DNA from 2 places in the Lysinibacillus sp. RS10 genome. Region 2 is predicted to be linked to the other one. Evidence: riboswitches for the same ligand, from Rfam matches in the RefSeq annotation. Region 2 holds a riboswitch; the other holds the start of a gene.

Region 1 (3,727 bases), 1.4 Mb from region 2:
TAATAACGCAAGTAATAACAACAGCCAAAATCCTTCTAATAATGCAAGCAATAACAACAACCAAAATGCTTCTAATAATGCTAGTAATAACAACAGCCAAAATTCTACTACGAATGCAAGTAATAATAACAATCAAAATGCCTCTAATAATGCTAGTAATAACAACAGCCAAAATTCTACTACGAATGCAAGTAATAATAACAATCAAAATGCCTCTAATAATGCTAGTAATAGCAACAGTCAAAATGCTATACAGAATGAAACTAATAGCAATTGCGGAAATACTACAAAAGGTCAAAATGAATCTGCCAATGAAAACCCGTCAGAAAACTAACAACATATTTGGATTTAAAAAATGATGACCCTGATATGATCAAGGTCATCATTTTATTTAAGTGTTTACAGAACACATGAACTAAATATGATATTCAAGTTCATCAACGAAATCCCATTCATATGGTGTTTCTTGGTAAACATAGTAGTTCAACCAGTTTGAAAATAATAAATGAGTGTGGGCACGCCACGTATTAATCGGTTCATTTAATGGATCATCACTTGGGAAGTAATTCACTGGAACCTCAATATCCAAACCTTTTGCGACATCACGACTATATTCATCTGCTAATGTAGTCGCATCATATTCAAGATGTCCTGTAATCATAATGTTTTTATTATCCTTCGATTGCACAATAAAGACACCAGCATCTCCTGAGTAAGATAGTAATCGTAAATCAGGATGGTTGCGTACTTCGTCAATAGAAACAGAAGTATATCGTGAATGTGGGGCCGTAAATAAATCGCTAAAGCCTCGAACTAAATCCACGGTTAAATCCGTAATGACATGAGAATAAACACCTGAGCATTTAGCAGGGAGCTCAATTTTGCCAATACCGTAATGATGGTATAACGCTGCTTGTGCGCCCCAACATATATGAAGGACCGATGTCACGTTTTCCTTGGACCAATCCATAATTTCTGCAATTTCCTGCCAATAGTTCACGTCCTCAAAAGACATTTTTTCAACTGGCGCACCCGTAATAATCATGCCATCATAGCGACGATGGCGAATTTGATGAAAGGTCGTGTAAAATAGCTGTAAATGTGATTTGCTCACATTTTTCGATTCATGTGTGGCTGTGTTTAAAAATGTTATATTAACTTGTAGAGGTGTATTACCGAGTAAGCGCAGTAATTGTAGCTCCGTTTTTTCTTTTTCTGGCATCAAATTTAAAATTAATATATTTAACGGACGTATTTGTTGAGTTTTCGCTCTATCCTCTTCCATGACGAAGATTTTTTCCTCACGTAAATGTTCTCCAGCTGGTAAATTTTTTGGAATATTAATTGGCATCTTGCATTCCCCTCTCTTGTATTTCTCTACATATAAAGAATTTTATAAGTCGATCTAAATTAAAAAAATCCCCCTCATTCCATTTGAGATAGAATGAGAGGGATTTTAACCACGTTCACTCTTATCTCTCAAAGGACAAATCCTTTGGTGGAATTAGCACCTTTCTAACATTTGTTAGAGGTTGCTGAAGCGTCATCGGGCCAAATCCCTCAGCTTCTCTTGATAAGATTATTTAATTAAAAAGAATTGTAACATGAACAATTAAGAATATCAATAATACATAGAATATTTTGTAATTAACATGCATGTTCTTCTCTAAATTGATGAACACTAATCCTGATGCAAATCATGTTGACGCTATGAAATATTATGGTAAACAAGCCGTAATTATGTTACCATATATCTTTAGTAATAGAGAGGAACGTGAAAAGTTTGATTAAAATTGAATTTCCAAAACCAGATTTAGTGATTCGCCAACGCGAACAAGATTTAAAGCCAGGTGATGTACCAATCACACCATACCATGGTTTTATTGATTTCCATAAAATCACACGTGAAAATGGTGGCATTTTCTTATTCTACAACGAAGAGAACGAGCTATTATTTGTAGGTAAAGCACGTAAAATTCGTCAACGTATTAAAAAGCATTTTGAGGACAACGTGTCACCGATGAAAAATCATCGTAATGAAATTTTCAAAATTGAAGTGTATGAAGTGGAAGATCCAATGGAACGTGAAATTTACGAAACATACGCGATTAATTCATTCCGTGCTAAATACAATGTTGATAAAGTATTTTATTAATCTTTAGCAAAAAGACCGAAATCTCCTTTAAGGGGGTTTCGGTTTTTTTCGTTAGGCTTATTCTTCCTATAAACCTGTTATTACATGATCAAAATGTGTGGACTTGCCGTTTATATACACCTCGATAATTTCCTGCTCAGGGTCTTTTGTAATTTTATAAACATATTGTTCAGCAACATCGTTGGATAGATTCATTTCTTCGAATTTTATTTTTAATATATCACACTGTATCTCCAAATCAGCATGTGCAATCCCTTTCGAATAAACAACAATGTAAAAAGTCTTTTCCATCACTGATTAATTGGAGCTTATTATCGGAAATTATTTTCTTTTGCACTTCATCTGGAACAACAGCAATTTCACTAATACTTAATGCGGAAGTATTACATGCTCCTAAGATAGTTAAGGTCAACATGAATAAAATGATAATTTTCTTCACTATTTATCCCCGCTTTCATGCAACAGCCATAATTATTTTTATTTATTATATTTTAGGCTCATTACCATAACGTGTGGTTGAGGTTCCGACTTATATACAAAACATACGTCTTTATAAATGTTGTAGTTTTATAAAAAAGATTGATTAAAGATCCTGTGTTGATATGCAGAATCTTTTCTTATTCCACAATCGGACCAGATTGTGGAATAAGATTTTTAAAAGAACTTTACTAACATTTGTTGAAATATTTCCTTTAGCTTTTATATTTAAGTGGTGAGTTGTATTTATATTGTAAAATGTCATATGTAATTTAAGCGGGTTATGAAGAAATTTTTATTGACAAAATAATTTTTTTCTGTAAAATAAAAAACAATTCAAAAATATTTGTATAGAACAAAGGCTATGAAAAGAAATAGTATCAATTATTTTTACGAACAGAAAGTTACCGGTTGATGAGAGGTGCATGTAAAACGATTGAGAATTCATCTTGGAGCTGTGTACCGAAAAGATCATTCTAAGTAGGCTACGCCGGTAAGCACCCGTAATCATGTGCGAGAGTATCGTCAAATGACCGTACTTCTTGAGGTAAGTAATGTGAATTGCTTATAAATTAAAGGTGGTAACACGAGTTGAATCGTCCTTTTGGTTAATCCAAAAGGGCGTTTTTTTATTCCTTTTTTGAGCAAAGTATTTGAAAATCTAAACGTATTAGGAGTAAGACATTATGAAAGACAATCATCAAGATTCACAGCTAAAGCGCGGATTAAGTACTCGTCACATGCAATTAATTGCACTTGGCGGATCCATTGGGGTCGGTTTATTTTATGGTTCTAGTTCAACGATTCAAATGGCTGGGCCATCTATTTTACTAGCTTATTTAATTGGCGGATTAGTTATTTTCACAATTATGCGTGCATTAGGCGAAATGGCAGTGGAGGAACCTGTATCAGGCTCGTTCAGTACATACGCGAATAAATATTTAGGACGCTTTGCTGGGTTCTTATCTGGTTGGACGTATTGGTTCATGTGGATTGTCGTTGGCATGGCAGAATTAACAGTAGTCGGTGTATACATTAACTACTGGTTCCCTGATATTCCACAATGGGTAACTGCCCTTGTAGTACTTGTTATTA
Region 2 (3,727 bases):
TTTCCAAATAATCGTTGACGTTTTAGCCCCCATTGAACGAGCTGCTTCAATAACACCCTTATCAATTTCACGTAATGCAATTAATACCATTCGTGCATAGAATGGTGCAGCACCAATAATTAATGCTGGTAAAGCTGCGTTCGCTCCGCGAATTGTGTCAAGTAAAAATTTCGTAAATGGAATTAATAAAATGATTAGCACAATAAACGGAATAGAACGAAAAATGTTAACAATCGAATTTGTCAAAAAATTCACAATTTTATTTGCCCATAGTTGGGTTGGACTTGTTAAAAATAGTACGATCCCAATTGCTAAGCCAAGTATAAATGTGATAACTGTAGAGATCGTTGTCATGTACAATGTTTGATACGTAGCTTCCCACATTTTTTCCCAGTCGACATTCGGAAAGAGACTAGTTAGCATTTGCAATCACCTCCGTTTGTACTTCGACTGTATTTAAGTAGTTAAGTGCATCCGCAACATTATCCTTTGAGCCGTTTATTTGCACTATAAGTGTACCGTACGCACCATTTTTCGTTTGCGAAATATTACCATGTACAATGCTTACTTCCACATCAAACTGTTTCACAAGATGTGAAATGACAGGCTGCTCTGTTTTTTCTCCTACAAAGATCAGCTTTACAAGTTGTCCAGTAGGGTAATTTGCTTTAATTTGAGCCACAGTTTCCTGTGTTTCTTTCGTATCTGTAATTTGAGAAACAAATTTTTTCGTAATGGTAGCTTGCGGTGCTTGGAATACTTGTAATACCTCACCACGCTCTACAATTTCTCCGGCTTCCATAACCGCTACACGATGACAAATTTTGCGAATAACGTGCATTTCATGTGTAATTAATACGATCGTTAGACCTAAGCGTTCATTAATATCGACAAGTAGATCAAGGATAGCATCTGTTGTCTCCGGATCGAGTGCAGACGTTGCCTCATCGCATAATAATACCTCTGGGTTATTAGCAAGCGCGCGCGCAATACCTACACGTTGCTTTTGTCCCCCTGATAGCTGTGATGGATACGCCTTAGCACGTCCCCCCAAGCCAACAAGTGTGATCAATTCGTTCACTCGTGCTTCACGTTGTGCCTTTGGAACACCTGCGATTTCTAGTGGGAAAGCGATATTTTCCTCAACAGTTCTTGACCAAAGTAAATTAAAATGCTGGAAAATCATACTTACCTTTTGTCTAGCATCTCTGAGCTTTTGCCCCTTTATAGATGAAAATTCTTGATTGTTAACCGTCACCGTACCAGTTGTAGGCTTTTCTAAACCGTTTAATAAGCGAATCATCGTACTTTTACCAGCGCCACTATAGCCGATAATGCCAAAAATTTCACCTTTATTGATTGAAAGATTGACGTCTTTGACTGCAGTTAATTCGCCATTCGCGGTTTTGTATTTTTTTGTAATATTCTGAAGTTGAATCATAGCGAATTCTCCTTTTCTCATATCAATTATGCCCCGACATAATAGCGTTCGGAATCGGTTTGTGCTTAGGCCTGCACGAGGGACGACACGATGTCGGTCATTTCGATAATGCCACAGGACGTGGCGTTTTTACCGATGCAGGTCAGTTAGCCGTTATCGCATGGATGCGATGATTTTAGGCTAACATCCTATATTGAACTCATTTCCGATTCCATGACATCCGCCGAAGGCATTGAGCCAACGTGATGTTGGTCACTCAGTCGTGTGTTGAAAGTAGTTAAAAAGACCCCTTCACTTATAGACAAGTAGAAGGGGTCACGTAATTATACGCTAAACCGTTCTCTCATCTTTCAAAGATAAATCTTTGAGTGATTTGGCACCTTTTCACTTTGTGATGGTTGCCGGGCTTCATAGGGCACTTCCCTCCGCCACTCTTTATAAGAGTTCGATATATTTATTTTTTTTAGTATATTCGTACTTTATCACGCTATCAAAGTTCAGTCAATTGATTTTTTTAGCAATTCGTATAAAAATGGTACGGATTGAAAGGCATATACCTTTTCTGTTACTTTTCCGCCATCACACACGAGTAAACATGGTACACTTTCGATTTTATTATCAAAAGCTATGTGCTCTATAAAATTAATATTCGCTTTACCAACCTGTAGCTGTGGCAGCAATTGCTCGACAATCGTCATCATTTTCGATGCAACTGCACACGTTCCACACATAGGCGTATATAAATAAAAGGCAGCCTTTTCACCGGACTGTACAGCCGTATCCCACTGCTCTTTTGACCATTCTTCCATCTTTTCACGCAACCTTACAAAATATATTCATTATGGATTGAGAAGTGTGCACGCAGCAATATCATCGCTAACACCTTTCTCGGAGTTGTCTCAACTTCCTTATATGTCGGCATCGTACGTAAATGCTCAGCCTCTGGATAATGTCTGTCCATTAATGCCCGTAGCTTATCACCCGATGTATCTGCATCAAAAAATGTATAAAGCTCACAGCCCTCATATGGATCGAGTAACTCTTCTAATTGATGTACACCAATGGTACCATTCGTACAAAGTATTATAACATCTTCACTTAAAATAGGTTTAATTTGAAGTTTATCCGAACGACCTTCGACAATTAAGCATTTTCCCTCGAACATCACGCCACCCCCATTAGACATATACCTTATAGCTCATTATATCCATTACGCTCTGTCGGTGATCATATAAGACACCCATTGATAAGGGCCTACAACGGCTTTCGTCTCCCCAACTATAGTGGGAAATGATTAAAGATAATAAAAAACGCCGGTGATTTCCGACGTTTTTTAGGGCTTGTCTTATTCAGCAATCATTTCTTCGTATTGCTCAGCTGTCATAAGCTTTTCAACTTCTGATGCATCAGCAAGCTCTACAACGATCATCCATGCTTTTTCATATGGTGATTCATTCACGAATTCTGGGCTATCTTCTAAATCTGCATTTACTTCAACTACTGTACCTGAGATTGGTGCGTATAATTCAGAAACTGTTTTTACAGATTCTACACTACCGAATGGATCATCTGTTTTAATTTCGTCGCCAACTTGTGGAAGCTCAACGAAAACGATATCTCCAAGTTCAGATTGTGCGAAGTGAGAAATACCGATACGTACTTTACCATCTTCTAATTTTACCCATTCATGCTCTTCAGAGTAACGTAAGTCTTTTGGTGTGCTCATGCAATAAACCCCTCCATAAAATATGTAGTATATTCACTTTCAGTTTGCCATACTTCTCCTATAAAAACAAGGATAAATAGGGTTATTTCCAAGCTTGCTCAAAATCTGATTCTTTAAACCCTAAAGTTACTTTTTTCCCATCTGTTACGATTGGACGTTTAATCAGCATACCATCTGAAGCAAGCAGTTCAAGCTGCTCCTCTTCAGTCATGTCAACAAGCTTATCCTTTAAGCCAAGCTCACGATATTTCATACCAGAAGTATTGAAAAATTTCTTTAATGGCAGTCCACTTTCTTGCCATAAATTCGTTAATTCGTCCTTTGTAGGCGGTTGCTCGACAATATGTACCTCTTCGAATGAAATCTCATTGTCCTTTAACCATTTTTGAGCTTTTTTACAAGTAGTACATTTTGGATAATGAATAAATTGAATCGTCATTTAAAGGCTCCTCTACTATCATTTTTAGGACACTACATTTTCAGCGTCTCCCTCATTTTCTGTAGTATACCATCATAACCGTTACGAACCAAAATGAAACTCATTATGACAAAGCGTGGGG

What was found. Region 2 has a riboswitch for S-adenosylmethionine ahead of ACB089_RS04425 (methionine ABC transporter ATP-binding protein). Riboswitches for the same ligand answer to the same signal wherever they lie in the genome.
Region 1: another riboswitch for S-adenosylmethionine. It lies ahead of metA (homoserine O-succinyltransferase); the one in region 2 lies ahead of ACB089_RS04425 (methionine ABC transporter ATP-binding protein).

The regions. Positions count from the first base shown of each region.
Region 1 is NZ_CP167122.1:2,304,170-2,307,896, reverse strand. Features, by position in the region: gene ACB089_RS11840 (endospore germination permease) at 1-334, shown strand, start outside; gene metA (homoserine O-succinyltransferase) at 416-1,351, opposite strand; SAM riboswitch class I at 1,470-1,580, opposite strand; gene ACB089_RS11830 (nucleotide excision repair endonuclease) at 1,784-2,155, shown strand; gene ACB089_RS11825 (hypothetical protein) at 2,222-2,446, opposite strand; T-box leader at 2,988-3,239, shown strand; gene ACB089_RS11820 (amino acid permease) at 3,319-3,727, shown strand, end outside.
Region 2 is NZ_CP167122.1:870,474-874,200, reverse strand. Features, by position in the region: gene ACB089_RS04430 (methionine ABC transporter permease) at 1-423, opposite strand, end outside; gene ACB089_RS04425 (methionine ABC transporter ATP-binding protein) at 413-1,441, opposite strand; SAM riboswitch class I at 1,782-1,885, opposite strand; gene ACB089_RS04420 (thioredoxin family protein) at 1,939-2,250, opposite strand; gene ACB089_RS04415 (hypothetical protein) at 2,265-2,606, opposite strand; gene gcvH (glycine cleavage system protein GcvH) at 2,787-3,167, opposite strand; gene ACB089_RS04405 (arsenate reductase family protein) at 3,250-3,606, opposite strand; gene ACB089_RS04400 (hypothetical protein) at 3,712-3,727, shown strand, end outside.